DNA from 2 places in the Pseudoalteromonas sp. NJ631 genome. Region 1 is predicted to be linked to the other one. Evidence: predicted binding sites of a transcription regulator. Region 1 holds the regulator's gene; the other holds the start of a gene.
The links. The regulator MetJ, encoded in region 1, represses methionine synthesis genes. The targets are predictions, from matches to a motif close to TAGACGTCTAGACGTCTA.
Positions count from the first base shown of each region.

Region 2: metK (methionine adenosyltransferase) is a predicted target of MetJ. The motif match lies at 6,140-6,157, and genes of this name have one in related genera.

Region 1 covers NZ_AKXJ01000003.1:422,425-430,301, reverse strand. Annotated here, with positions in the region: gene hslU (HslU--HslV peptidase ATPase subunit) at 1-259, opposite strand, end outside; gene hslV (ATP-dependent protease subunit HslV) at 271-789, opposite strand; gene A587_RS0108705 (SPOR domain-containing protein) at 860-1,390, opposite strand; gene priA (primosomal protein N') at 1,404-3,575, opposite strand; gene rpmE (50S ribosomal protein L31) at 3,790-4,005, shown strand; gene A587_RS0108695 (malic enzyme-like NAD(P)-binding protein) at 4,778-6,019, shown strand; gene metJ (met regulon transcriptional regulator MetJ) at 6,144-6,464, opposite strand; gene metB (cystathionine gamma-synthase) at 6,809-7,877, shown strand, end outside.
Region 2 covers NZ_AKXJ01000001.1:795,953-803,829, reverse strand. Annotated here, with positions in the region: gene A587_RS0103785 (alanine/glycine:cation symporter family protein) at 1-418, shown strand, start outside; gene A587_RS0103780 (outer membrane beta-barrel protein) at 624-1,286, shown strand; gene A587_RS0103775 (TIGR04211 family SH3 domain-containing protein) at 1,436-2,173, opposite strand; gene A587_RS0103770 (CYTH and CHAD domain-containing protein) at 2,346-3,866, shown strand; gene A587_RS0103765 (HDOD domain-containing protein) at 3,977-4,822, shown strand; gene metK (methionine adenosyltransferase) at 4,887-6,038, opposite strand; gene tkt (transketolase) at 6,299-7,877, shown strand, end outside.

The sequences.
Region 1 (7,877 bases):
TGAACTTAGTCGCTTCGACTTTGATAAATGGCGCGTTAGCAAGCTTTGCTAAACGGCGAGCAATCTCAGTTTTACCCACACCCGTTGGACCGATCATCAAAATATTCTTTGGTGTAACTTCTGCACGCAGCTCTTCATCAAGCTGCATACGACGCCAACGGTTGCGCAGTGCAATCGCGACGGCTTTTTTGGCTTTGTCCTGACCGATAATGTGTTGATCAAGCTCGTGCACAATCTCTCTTGGAGTCATAGCTGTCATGGCGAATCCTATTACAATTCTTCGATAGTTTGGAAATTATTGGTAAATACGCAGATATCGCCAGCGATCTTCAGGCTCTTTTCCACGATTTCTTTCGCACTTAAGTCTGTATTTTCAAGTAGTGCGGTTGCAGCAGCCTGTGCGAAGTTACCACCACTGCCGATAGCAATAAGGTCATGCTCTGGCTGCACTACATCGCCATTACCTGTGATGATAAGCGAGGCGGTTTCGTCGGCTACCGCAAGTAGGGCTTCAAGCCTTCTTAATGCTCTGTCGGTACGCCAGTCTTTTGCCATTTCTACGGCTGCTTTAGTGAGATGGCCTTGGTGCATCTCAAGCTTTGCTTCAAAGCGTTCAAATAATGTAAATGCATCAGCTGTACCGCCAGCGAAACCAGCCAGTACTTTACCATTGTATAGACGACGTACTTTACGTGCGTTGCCTTTCATAACTGTGTTACCAAGCGAAACTTGGCCATCACCGCCGATAACCACTTTGTCATCGCGACGAACACTAACGATGGTAGTCATAGTAATCCTTATCTGGGCCTGTGCCCGTGTAACTCTAGATTAGTAGGAAATATGGGTGGACTTATAAAAATCAAGTCCAGCCCCAAATCCCGCAGCCAAATATCCCAACGCGTTGTAATTTGTTTTTATCGCTTTCTGCTAAACGCTTGGTATCGTAGGGGCCAAGACGGACACGATACCAGACACCGTTACTCCCTTCGGTACGACGGATCTCCGCGATTAATCCAGCAAACGCAACTTTGGCTTTCATGGCTTCGGCTTGGCTATGGGTTCTAAATGAACCACACTGCATTTGATAGGGACCTTTGCTCTCGATCTCTTTAACTTCGACCTTGATTTCATGATTTTTAATTTCTTCAATGAACTCAGGTGGGCGAGGTTTTGGTTTAATAACCTTTTGCTCGGCAACTGGGTGTGGGTTTTTGGCTTGCTCTACTTCTTTAGGATCGGCATTGGTTTTTATAAACCAAAGACCGTAGGCAAACCCTCCGATTAGTAGAAATGCAAAAATAGCAGCAATAACAGGAAATTTCGCCGATTTTTCTGGCTTGTCTTTCCCCTTGCCTTTAGGTTTCTTATTAATGTAATCGTGCTGTGCCATAGGTTATTTGATTTTAATAGCTATCCATTGGATCAACATCTATGCTCCAGCGTACTCGATTGGCAGACTCATGCGTAGCGATATAGCGCGCAAGTTGCGAAAGGTAGTCCCGCAGCACAGTGCGTTGTTGTGCGTGTATGTGTAATTGATATCTGAACTTTCCAGCTATTCGTTCAAGTGGTGCTGGAATTGGACCCAGCAATTGTATACCAGGATAGGGGGTAGCTGGAACCAAATCCGACAAAAAGCGCAATACTGTATTTATATTTGTTGCCTCGGCGCGGATGATAGCTAAGTGTGCGAAGGGGGGAAGCATTGCTTCTTCACGCTCTTGTAAGGCATATCGTGCAAAGTCGCCGTAGCCGTTATTGATTAAATCTTGCAATAATGGATGTTCTGGAAAATGGGTTTGCAATAACACGGTTCCCGCTTCACCGGCACGTCCGGCTCGTCCAGCAACTTGCGTAATGAGCTGTGCCATTTGCTCGGTTGCTCTAAAGTCACAAGAGTAAAGTCCTGAGTCCACATCCAAGATAATCACAAGGCTGACATCGGCAAAGTGGTGGCCCTTGGCAAGCATTTGAGTGCCGACCAGAATTCGCGCGCCACCTTGATTAATTTCTTCAAGGGCGCTTTCAAGGCTGCCCTTACGGCGCGTAGAATCTCGGTCAATGCGAGTAACGGGAATATCAGTGAAGCGTTCGCTTAAAAAGCCTTCGAGTTGTTCTGTACCAAGCCCTGTGGGCATGATTTGGGTGCTGCCGCAATCTGGACACTGTCTCGGTACAAAGTCCTGCTCACCGCAATGGTGACATACCAAGCGGTTCATATTTTTATGGTACGTGGCGCTGGTAGAGCAATGTTTACAGGTATTAAGCCATCCGCATTCGTGACACATCAATGTTGGTGCAAAACCCCGACGATTTAGAAACACCATAACCTGCTTACCGCGAGCGAGTGTTTTTTCCATCCAATGTAAACTCATCGGTGAAAACCCGCCTTGTTCTGGCTGACCTTTCATGTCTACAAGATGAAATTGGTTGTCGTGCTGGGTCTGCGCTCGTTTACTCAGTGTGACGAGTTGATATTTGTTGGTTATGGCTTTGTGTAATGTTTCTAATGCCGGTGTTGCTGTTCCCAAAAGTAAAGGGCAGTGTGCCTGATGCGCTCGAAATGCAGCGAGATCTCTGGCGTGATAGCGCAGACCTTCTTGCTGTTTAAACGAGTTATCATGCTCTTCGTCAACGATGATCATGCCGAGATTTTGAAAGGGCAAAAAAATGGCCGAGCGAGTACCGATAACCAAGGCGCTCAGGCCCTTTTCGGCTCGACGCCAAGTATGTAGGCGCTCGTTATCGGTTAGATTTGAGTGCCATAAATCAATAGGCAGGTTATGAAAGCGCTTTTTGAAGCGGTTGACTGTTTGCGGTGTGAGTCCAATTTCAGGCACTAAGATCAGTGCTTGTTTACCCGCTTTTATTATGTTTTCAAGGCTCTGTAAGTAGACTTCGGTTTTACCACTTCCCGTTACACCTTCGATTAAAAAGGTACGGTAACCGACTTGAGCATTGACGGCGCTGCAAATAGTCGCTTGTTGGTCGTTTAGGCGCGGCTTTTCGCCTAGCTGTAATTCGTTTTGCGACCAATCACTGTCATGCTCAATAGATTGTGAGATAAGCGCTTTTTCTTCCAATGCTTTAATTGTTTGGCTAGCAAATCCGAGTGCTTTGAGTTCGCTTAATTTTATTGCGCCACCTTCACATAATTGAGAAAGCAGTGCTTGTTGCTTTTTGGCTCGCAGTGTTGGTAGCTTTTGCCCTTTGTCCGTTAATCTGACGATAGGGATCTGAGTTTTGTCTGGGCTTCCACCATCTCTAAGTACCGCCGGTAGTGCTGTGAATAAGGTATCGCCAATTGGATGACAGTAATACTGAGAGACAAAGTGTAAGAAGCTAAGTTGTGCTTGATTAAAGACTGGGTGCTCGTCCAACACCTCAATAATTTGCTTGAGCTTATCTTTTGGTACATCGGTGTCGTCTTTTTTAGCAAGCGCAATTGCTGTGCAGCGACGGTTGGCGAAATTGACGGTGACTCTCATTCCTGCTTCAACTTGCATGGTTGGTGCTAGCAAATAGTCGAATGTTCGGTGCAGTGGCAGCTTTAAAGCTACTTCAAGAATGAGCATGTATTACAATTCCATAAAGTGAGCGCAGTGACGAAGTATATACCTAAGGTGGTACGAATTGAAAACGTACTCTGCGACGGCGATAAAAAACTCTGAAATATTGCTTGTAGATTGTTCAGTTAAGCACTAAAATACGCGTCCACATTTTTGTATAACTACGTATGGTGCCAGACTTCGGGTTTGGAGAGCGATACGGCCTTAACTAGAGGTTGCTATGAAAGAAGGTATTCACCCTAATTACGAGACGATCACTGCATCGTGCTCTTGCGGTAACAAGTTCGAAACTCGTTCAACGCTATGTAAAGATATTCACCTAGACGTATGTTCTGCATGTCACCCGTTCTACACTGGTAAGCAGAAGATCCTTGACACAGGTGGCCGTGTAGATCGCTTTAACAAGCGTTTCGGTGCACTTAGCAGCAAGAAGTAATCTTGTTGGTCTAGTCGAAAAAAGCACCTTAGGGTGCTTTTTTTGTGCCTGTTTGAAAATACCTTCCCGATTGATACATGCTATTCTGCATCAACAGACAAACCGTCAGTCATCACGCCTTCATTGTGTCTTTTATTCTTCTAAAATAGAAAACTTGCCAGTTTGGCAGCAAAACTTTACTGATCTCTTGGGTAGAGTAAAAACTCTATTTAGTAGATAAATACTGAACATTTACGAGCTTAAGTTGTGAAAATAATCAAAGCTCATATAGTAAATAGTATCAGCTATGAGCACTTTATATAAACTAAAGTCATTATTTTGCGACTAAATGCGGGTATCTTGACGTTAAAATTAGTTAAGTTTCAATTTTCTTATTGTTTTTATAGTTAGTGTACATCTGTGCTAATTTTCTACATTTTGTGCTGGTTTTAGCGTCTTGTTTTTTAAGTTTTAGTCACATTATTTGTGAAATATTTCTTAAAATTGAGCTTATCTTCTCGGAAAAGTATAGAAAATACCGTGCTAGTGGATAGACCTGATTTTACTTGAATAATGAGCAAAACTCGGTATTGTGTGAATACGGTCGATTAACTATATGTCCTATTGACATACCGCGACAGCAAAGCACAAACGCTTGTTGAGTGGTTAAATGTCGTCGCTCATATAGTTAATCGCACTGTGTGTTGCTGTAACCAGCATGATAGGTTGCCAACATTCAGAATGCGAACGTTTACCACACTCTCACATTAACTTCGTAGGAAAATATCGCGCCATGACAGATTTTCGTCAACAAGCTCTAGATTATCACGAGAAGCCCGTTCCAGGTAAAATCAGTGTTGAACTCACTAAACCTGCCGAGACCGTAAAAGACTTAGCACTTGCATATAGCCCAGGTGTTGCAGAGCCAGTACGTGAAATCGCGGCTGATCCGGCGAATGCATACCGTTACACGGGTAAAGGAAATATGGTTGCGGTGATCAGTAATGGTACGGCAATTCTTGGCTTGGGTAATTTAGGTCCTTTGGCGTCAAAGCCTGTTATGGAAGGTAAGGCGCTATTATTTAAGCGTTTTGCGGGTCTTGATTCAATCGATATCGAAGTTAAGCACAACACCACCGAAGACTTCATCAATACGGTGGCAAATATCGCAGACACATTTGGCGGTATTAACCTTGAAGATATTAAAGCGCCAGAGTGCTTTGAAATTGAGCGCGCGCTAATCGAACGTTGTGACGTTCCTGTATTCCATGATGATCAGCACGGCACCGCAATTGTAACCGCTGCGGGTATGCTGAATGCGTTGGAAATCCAAGGTAAAGATATTCATGATGCGATTATTGTGTGTCTTGGCGCGGGTGCAGCCGCTATCGCTTGTATGGAATTACTGATCAAGTGTGGTGCTCAACGAGAACACATCTATATGCTGGACAGAAAAGGCGTGATCCATACTCGTCGTGATGACCTAAATGAATATAAAGAGTTGTTTGCAAACAACACGGATAAGCGTACGTTACAAGACGTGATTGCGGATGCGGACGTATTTGTTGGTGTTTCTGGCCCAGACTTACTTTCTGCTGAAGATCTAAAGTTAATGGCTGACAAGCCAGTGGTATTCGCTTGTTCTAACCCAGACCCAGAGATCAGTCCTGAAGTTGCACACGGTGCACGTAATGATTTGATCATGGCGACTGGTCGCTCGGATTATCCAAACCAAGTAAATAACGTGTTGTGTTTCCCGTTTATCTTCCGTGGTGCGCTTGATGTACGTGCAACTGCTATCAATGACGAGATGAAGATTGCAGCAGTTGAAGCAATTAGAACGATTGCGAAAGAACCTGTGCCAGCTGAAGTGTTAAAAGCGGCTGATGTGGATAATCTTGAATTTGGTCCTGAGTATATTATTCCAAAACCAATGGATCCGCGTTTGTTACCTCGTATCGCAAAAGCAGTAGCGGTAGCTGCAATTGAATCAGGTGTAGCACAAATCGATATGCCAGCTGGATATATGGGATAATACCATTGGTATTATCCAAATAAAAAAGCCTCGATTGAGGCTTTCTCTGTGGACATACAGACACAAAAAAAGCCTCGATTGAGGCTTTTTTTGTGTCTGTATGTCCACAGAGAAAGAGTAGTTATCACTCTTCGTTTATTTCAGGGATCTCCAAACCGCGCTCTTCCATTATTTGTCTTACTTCTAACGGAATACGCTCTGGATTATCTTTTCTCAAGTCTTCATCGCTCGGCAGTGGCTGACCTGTGAAGGCATGTAGAAACGCCTCACATAAAAGCTCACTGTTCGTGGCATGACGTAAATTATTCACTTGGCGACGTGTACGCTCATCAGTTAGCACTTTGAGTACATTCAGAGGTATGCTCACCGTGATCTTTTTTACTTGCTCTGCTTTCTTACCGTGTTCTGCATATGGGTGAATATACTCACCGTTCCATTTTGCCATAATTGTGTACTTGCCTCAGTTACATCAATGCCAATATGACTGGGTTCTGGTCTACATTATTCACCAACCGCATGAATATAGGGATAACCTTACGAATTAAAGATAAATCCCAAACTCAAATAGATGAATAAACTAATCCGCTATAGCGAGATAGAAGAATCTCTGCCATAGTTTTCAATAACTCAGTCGTATTAGCAACGCCTAGAGTGGCGAAATTTTATCGGTTTAAAAAAGATAGTCAAATACTAGTTATTTAGCCATTTAGCAGTATAAATGTTTTGACTTCTAGTTTCTGTTGCTCTAACCTTTTAGACGTCTAAACATCCAACTATCTAGGTGACCTTATGAGTCAAGTTAACAAATCGACGATTGCAGTGCGTCACGGTATAGAAGCTGATAAAGCACATGGGGCAGTAGTGCCACCGCTTTACCTTTCTACCACCTATTCTTTTGCCGATTTTGATACCAAACGCGACTACGATTATGGCCGCAGTGGTAACTTTAATCGTGATGTGCTTGCACAGGCACTGACTGAACTTGAAGGTGGTGCTCGTGGCATTATTACCGCCACTGGCATGGCTGCTGTTCACCTAGTAACTCAGCTACTTAACCATGACGATACGCTGGTTATTCCACATGACTGTTACGGTGGTAGCTATCGCTTGTTTACATCGCTTGCTAAGCGTGGACTGCTCAAATTAGCCGTGTTGGATCTCACGCAACCTGAAAGTCTTGCACAGCTGCAGCAGATCAAACCTAAATTAGTTTGGATTGAAACACCAAGTAACCCAATATTAAGGCTAACGGATATAGAAGCTGTCGTAAATGCAGCACGCGCTGTGGGGGCTTTGGTCGCCGCCGACAATACCTTCTTGTCTCCTGCACTACAAAACCCCATTGCCTTTGGCGTAGACGTAGTCGTGCATTCAACTACTAAATATATCAATGGCCATTCTGATGTCGTGGGGGGCGCGGTGATCGCGCGTACGCAGGAGTTGGGTGATGAGTTAGCTTGGTGGGCGAATAATATCGGTATTACCGGCGCGCCTTTTGATAGTTATCTTACTTTACGTGGACTGCGCACCTTAAACGTGCGTTTACGCCAGCATCAAGAAAATGCCCAGCTGATTGCGGAGTATTTAGAAAAGTCCCCGTATGTTAGCCAAGTTTATTACCCAGGCCTTGAGTCGCATCCTCAACACGAACTTGCGAAAAAACAACAACTCGGTTTTGGTGGTATGGTGAGCTTTGATATCAAAGGCGATCTGCAAACTTCAGCGAAGTTTTTAACGTCTCTAACGCATTTTTCATTGGCAGAATCTTTAGGTGGGGTTGAGAGTCTTATTTGCCATCCAGCGACGATGACACACGCAGGTATGGATCCGCAAGCACGTTTAGAAGCGGGAGTGGGCG
Region 2 (7,877 bases), on a different contig from region 1:
GACCGCGCATTTAGCAACTGGGGGCGTTTACTTTGTCGCGGCGGCGATTACTTTGTTTGCTTTCACCTCTGTAGTGGCTAATTACGCCTATGCTGAAAGTAACTTACACTTATTCCATCTGGATAATAAAGTTGGCCGTTCAATTTATACCGCATGCTACTTATCTATGATGTTGTGGGGCGCTTCGGCAACGCTAAAACAGGTATGGGATCTTGCCGACATAGCATTAGGTTTAATGACGGTGGTGAATGTTATTGCCATAGTGCGTCTTACACCCACTATCTTGGCGGTTACGGCCGACTATCATCAGCAAAGAGCAAAAGGGAAAGAACCTGTATTCGAAGTCGATAAGGTCAAAGTGCAAGGAGTTACTGAGTCTGGCATTTGGGGTAATATTAATGCGAAGAATTCAGCCTAATACGTTTTAGATGGAATAAATAAAGGCCGAATTTTTCCGGCCTTTATTTATTCTTTAACTTTTTAAATTAAAAAGTATCGCCAAGCTTTCAATCATACACCTTGTTTAAATTTTTTATATTCAGTGTATACTTCCGCCCGCTCTTCACTTCAATATTTCAAGCTAAATATTGCTTCCTTTTTAATCTTTAAACACCGATGTGATAATGAAAAAACAATTATTTGGACTGGCAGTACTATCGTTGCCTATGTACGCGAAGGCTGATATTGCCATATTTTCAGAAGTACTTTTTGGTAAAGCCAATAATGAATTTTACGCCGAGCAAGAATCTGATTTAGGATATAAGCGTGCGTCATCCGCTAATTCAGATTCATGGGGGCTGAGGCTCGGTGTTGGGCTTACAGATCATTTAGCACTTGAAATCGCACAGCATTTTCATGGAGAGTCACTAGCTGAATATTCCGTTCACGTTTCTAATACATTCCCAGAAAGCTATCAAAACCCGTATGACTACTCATATAAAGCCAGGTTTCCTATTGATACTGAATCTCTGAGATTGGGGATTAAAGGAGAGATTGAGGTGTCTACTAATATTAATGCAAATATAAGAGTTGGAATGGCACATTGGCAATACAAAGATGTGATCCCTGCACAGTTGGTTCCTACAGGCAGCACTAGTTCAGGTGATAGCGGTAATGATATTTATACCTCGATAGGTGTTGAGTATCGACTAACAGATAATCTCTATGTTGGTTTGGAATACTCTCTTGTGAATATTAAAGAATCAAAAGAATATGACTACACAGGCGTAGTTCAATATGAGCATAATTTGCACGATATATCCATGTTACTTGGTTGGGCTTTTTAATACGCTGATATTCGTAGTTGAGAAAGGTTATTTTCAGAACTGTATTTAGAATGGGGCGAATTGAAAAATTCACCCCATTAATTTTGACAAGAAAGTTTAGATGCACCGTCAGTGACGAAGTTATCTAATCTCAATAGGTATATAACCAGTTACCAGCCGTCGTAACGCTTTCTACGAGATAAAAATAGCGTCAGGATCACACCGATAATAATGCCACTGATCCCGATGATGCCACCGTAAGTGAGCAACTGGTGTTGTTCTTTTTGGACTTTTTGCTGCTGTGCTAAACGCTCATCTTGTAGCTGCTTTTCAAGCCCTGAAATAGTGTCTTGAAGTGAAGCATTCTCCGCTAGTAAATTGGTATTGTTTTGCTGCAGCATTGGAAGCTGCTGCTGGGCATCGTTCAGCGCCTCTTGGGTCTCCACTAAAGTTTGGTTAACCGCCTCTAATTGTTGCTTTAAACCTGGCTCCGTGGTGACAAATTTACTTTCTACCCAACCTTCTCTTGCCTTGTCGTCTTTAATTTGGACAAACTCGTCATTAGCGCCACTCAAAATAGTGATTGGCGTACCAGCATCAACAGAACCTAAAATTCGATAATTTTTACTTGGACCTGTGTGCATGAAAATAAAAAGATTGTCACTAATATAGCCGTTTGGTGTTGCGGCGTTTACTGTGCTATTTTCGTCTGGCTCTTCGGCAAAGCTTACAAAGCTGGTGAAGAGCAGGCTCGCAATGATAAATTGCTTAAAGTTGAACATGCGTGGGCCTTTTATTCTTTGGGTCGTAAAGTTTACAAAATAGTAGGGATTTCGCGGCCTAATAGCAAGGCTTTGTTTATTTTGAATGGCGCGAAATAATTGATTACATAATGAAAATTGCAGCATTTAACGCAATGATTCAGTGTTATTGATCCGTTGATGTTCAGCGAAATTAGCCTGACTATCTATTGATTTAGCGCATATTTGGTGCACTTCTCATCGGATAAAAAGATTGCAAACTTAGCCTCCTTTGTATATTTTGATCCTCCCTTAGACAAATAGGTAAAACACTGCCCTAATGGACACTGAAATAGAACTGAAATTTTTGGTTTCAGATAATGAAGTTCCGCTGATCCCTGCACTCATCACACAGTTTGCAAAAACGGTCACTAACAAGCCTGCTAAAAACTTAACTAACGCCTACTTTGACACGCCAAATCGTGAATTGCGTGCGCTAGATATCGGTCTAAGAACGCGTTGTTGCAATGATGAATGCGAGCAAACGATTAAGCTTGCGGGAGAAGTTGTAGGAGGGTTACATCAACGACCTGAGTACAATTTACCTATTCAGTCAGGACGTCCTGACTTGTTAGCGTTTGACGCGAATATTTGGCCTCACGGTATGCAACTTGAGTCTATTGCAGAAAACATATTCCCGATCTTCAGTACGAATTTTATTCGTCGTACTTGGTTAATCGAAACGGATTCAGGAACCAAAATCGAAGTCGTGTTGGATAAAGGGGAAATATCGGCACAAGGGAAGATGGAGCCAATCAATGAGCTTGAAATAGAGTTGATTGAGGGAAACAAAGAAGATCTTTTCTTATTAGCCGATCACCTAATTAAACAAGCTGGTATGCGCTTGGGACTATACTCAAAGGCCGCCAGAGGATATCGAATTGCCGATGATAAACCTCTAAAACCAAATAAGTTTATAGGGTTTGTACCGCTCAAGTCTCAGGTAACGCAAGAACAAGCGCTAATTGCGACAGTCAGTTATGGTATTCAGTTCGTCCAAAAACATGAGCAGTGCTATTTTAATAAACCAAGTCTCAAGACATTAAAACGAGTTATTGATGGAGTTTCGCTTATCCGCCACGCGTTTTGGTTGTTCGATGACATCGTTGATAAAAGCTCGACTGAGAGTATTCGCAATGAGTTAAAATGGTTGTTGTCAGAACTTGCTTGGGTCGAAAATGCAATTCATTTAAAAACCTATACCTCAAAGCGCCATGCTTATTATAAGAAACTTAATCAGTTTCCTGAATTGGCGCAGGTCATTACCGATTTGCAAGATGTTCAGCCGACACCAACGGACATTGAAGATTTATTTCATTGTACCCGTTATAACCGTTTGATCCTTTCACTTACTCGCTGGCTTGTTGATAGAGCGTGGCGTAAAAACTGGGATCAAAAAGCGTTGAGTGCAGCAGAGCTACCGGTCACAGAAATCGCAAGCCAATTATTTGATAAAGACTGGCAAGAGCTGAAAAACTTGCTTCCACAGGATAAATCGCTTTCTGAAAGAGATTATCTACATGTGAGAATAAAGCTAGAAAACACACTACTAAGCGGTAACTGTCTGGGCAAGCTTTACGATAAAGAAGCACGCAAAGCGTTTAGAACGCCTTGGATTGATATCGTTTATGGTATTTATGAGCTAGAAACACTGGCGTATCTATATCAGCTTTGCCAAAGCCAAAACGCAGATGAACTGCAAGAAGTGCAGGCATGGCTCAAGCAAAAATCTGACTTTTTGATAAGTGCTATGGAGCAAAGTCGACAATCTTCCATGCATAGCGAGCCATATTGGTTTTAACCAAATTAAGCGGGGTTTTATCCCGCTTTTTTGTACCACTTCATAACAATCAATACTGCAAATATCAGGCGATGAACTAAACTTGGGTGTATCAATTCTGAGGTAGCCCAATGATCGATATAGACGATAAAGTGCTGAATGATTTGCGCGGCGGATTTAACTTACCTGCTAAGCCTGAAATATTACAAGCCTTACAAAATGAATTATCACAACCGGAGCCTGAGTTATTTACCGTGGCGGATATTATTGCGGCAGATGTTGGTGCATCAGCTGCGGTATTAAAGGTAATTAATTCACCGGCTTATGGTCTTGCCCGTACGATCACAGATATAAAACAAGCAGTGATGTTTTTGGGCGTTACCTGTATTACGCAGCTAGTGACAGGGTATTTGCTTAAAAATGCGTTTGAGCAGTCAAAGTGCTGTATTTCACTGCAGCAGTTTTGGGATAACGCTGCGGATATTTCAAAAGCAGCAATGGTGGTTGGACATCATTTAAAGGCATCATTACCGATGGAGAATTTGCAGCTGCTGGGTCTGTTTCACGATGCCGGGATCCCTGCAATGGCCGTAAAATATCCTGACTACGCTGAGGTAATAAAACAGTCTATAGAGCGGCCTGAGCAAACACTGATTTACTATGAGCAGCAAAAGTATCCAGTGCCTCACACTGTGATAGGCTACTTCCTTGCGACGTCTTGGCACTTACCCAAAGAAATATGCCAGATGATTTTACGCCACCATGACGTTAGCTATCTTGAAGAGCAAAAAAATGCACAACATGTGCAAACCTTTGCGGCACTTAAACTGGCTGAAAACCTCTGTTTCGAAGCAAAACACTTTAGAAGCGCAGCGGATTGGTACCTATTTAAAGATAAGGTGATGATTGAGCTAAATCTACATGAAGATGAGTATCAAAACTTAAAAGATGATGTCGACGAAGTATTTATTGGGTAGGGGATTATTTACGGGCATTAAAAAAGGCGCATTTGGCGCCTTTTTTACTTTTTGCCGCAGGGGATTATAGGCCTGCAGCTGCACGTAGTGCGTCAGCTTTATCAGTTGCTTCCCAAGGGAACTCTTCACGACCAAAGTGGCCGTAAGCAGCAGTAGGCTGATAAATTGGACGCTCAAGGTCTAGCATAGTGATTAGACCGTAAGGACGTAAGTCGAAGTGCGCGCGGATAAGTTCGATTAAACGCGACTCATCAAGCTTAGCTGTACCGAAAGTTTCTACGCTGATAGAAGTTGGCTCAGCAACACCGATTGCGTAAGACACTTGGATCTCACACTTGTCAGCAAGGCCAGCTGCAACAATGTTCTTTGCAACGTAACGTGCTGCGTAAGCCGCAGAACGGTCAACTTTTGATGGATCTTTACCAGAGAACGCACCACCACCGTGACGAGCCATACCGCCGTATGTATCTACGATGATTTTACGACCAGTTAGACCACAGTCACCCATAGGACCACCGATAACGAAACGGCCAGTTGGGTTGATGAAGAACTTAGTTGCTTCAGTGATAAGCTCTGCAGGTAATGTAGGCTTAATGATAGTTTCCATCACAGCTTCTACAAGGTCAGCTTGTGATACAGAATCACAGTGCTGCGTAGATAATACGACTGCGTCGATACCTACTGCTTTACCGTTTTCGTACGCGAATGTTACCTGAGACTTAGCGTCTGGACGTAACCAAGGTAGCGTACCGTCTTTACGAACTTGCGCTTGTCGCTGAACTAGACGGTGTGAGTAAGTGATAGGCGCAGGCATAAGTACGTCAGTTTCGTTACACGCGTAACCAAACATTAGACCTTGGTCACCAGCACCTTGTTCTTCTGGACGAGAACGATCAACACCTTGGTTGATATCAGGTGATTGCTTACCAATGGTGTTAAGGATTGCACATGAATCAGCGTCAAAGCCCATGTCAGAGTGTGTGTAACCAATTTCACGCACGGTCTTACGAGTTAATTCCTCGATATCAACCCAAGCGCTAGTTGTGATTTCACCACCAACCATAACCATACCGGTTTTAACGTAAGTTTCACACGCAACACGTGCTTTTGGATCTTGCTCAAGGATGGCATCTAGAACCGCATCAGAGATCTGATCGGCAATTTTATCTGGATGGCCCTCAGAAACAGATTCAGAAGTAAATAAATGTTTAGCCATTGTATTTATGCTCACAAATATTGCGCTTCACAAACATCAGGGACAGCGCGAAAAATTAAGGGGCGTATTCTAACCAAAAAACCTAGGCATTGACTAGTTATTTTACGCCTAGACGTCCAAAATTGTGCAAACTTTTTTAATGGTCGGAAAAAGTCCGTCTGTACCCGTTTTTTTATGGCCTTTGCCGTTGCAGTTAGCCATATAAATAAGTAAGAATGGGCTCAAACCCCCGCGAAACACATTTAAAGGTAGGAGAATTCATGCCATCTCGCAAAGAACTTGCTAATGCAATTCGCGTTCTTTCCATGGACGCTGTACAAAAGGCCAAGTCTGGCCACCCAGGAGCCCCTATGGGCATGGCGGACATCGCAGAAGTACTTTGGCGCGATTTTTTAAAGCACAACCCAAGTAATCCTGAGTGGTTCGACAGAGATCGCTTCGTATTATCAAACGGTCACGGCTCGATGTTAATTTATTCATTGTTACATTTGTCGGGTTATGACTTATCAATTGATGACATCAAAAACTTCCGTCAGCTACACTCAAAAACACCAGGCCACCCAGAATATGGTTACGCACCAGGTATTGAAACTACCACTGGCCCATTAGGTCAGGGTATTACTAATGCGGTAGGTATGGCGATTGCTGAAAAAGCATTGGCTGCACAGTTTAACCGTGAAGATTACGACATCGTTAATCACTATACCTATGCATTCTTAGGTGATGGTTGTTTGATGGAAGGTATCTCACACGAAGCTTGTTCACTAGCGGGTACTCTTGGTCTTGGCAAACTGATTGCGTTTTGGGATGACAACGGTATTTCAATCGACGGTGAAGTTGAAGGTTGGTTTAGCGACGATACACCTAAACGCTTTGAGTCTTATGGTTGGCATGTTATCGCCGGTGTTGATGGCCACGATAGCGATGCGATTAAAGCCGCTATCGAAGCGGCGCAAGCAGAGTCTGGTAAGCCAACTCTTATTTGTTGTAAAACGGTTATCGGTTATGGTTCACCAAACAAATCAGGTAGCCATGATTGTCACGGTGCACCGCTAGGTGATGATGAAATCAAAGCAGCACGTGAATTCCTTGGTTGGGAACACGGCGCATTTGAAGTACCAGAAGATGTGTACGCAAAATGGGACGCAACAGCGCGTGGTCAAAATCAACAGAGTGACTGGTTGATTAAGTTCACTGAATACCAAATGCATTACCCTGAGCTTGCTGCTGAATTTGAGCGTCGCATGAAAGGCGAGCTTCCAGCAGACTGGTCAGAGAAAACAGAAGCGTATATCGCAGAGCTTCAAGCGAATCCTGCAAACCCTGCAACTCGTAAAGCATCACAAAATGCATTGAATGCTTTTGGTCCAATTCTACCTGAGTTTATGGGTGGCTCTGCTGACCTTGCGGGTTCTAACTTAACACTTTGGGATCAATCTAAAGGCTTAACGGCAGAAGATGCTGCGGGTAACTATATTTTCTACGGTGTGCGTGAATTTGGTATGTCTGCCATCATGAACGGTATTGCACTGCACAGAGGCTTTATCCCTTACGGTGCGACATTCCTGATGTTTATGGAATATGCGCGTAATGCCGTACGTATGGCTGCATTGATGAAGCAAAGAAGCATCTTTGTGTATACCCATGATTCAATCGGTCTTGGTGAAGATGGTCCAACACACCAGCCAGTAGAACAAATGGCGAACTTACGGACTACGCCAAACCTAGCGAGCTGGCGTCCATGTGACCAAGTTGAGTCAGCAGTTGCTTGGCAGCAAGCGGTTGAACGCGCTGATGGCCCATCTGCACTGGTATTTACCCGTCAAGGTCTTGCGCAGC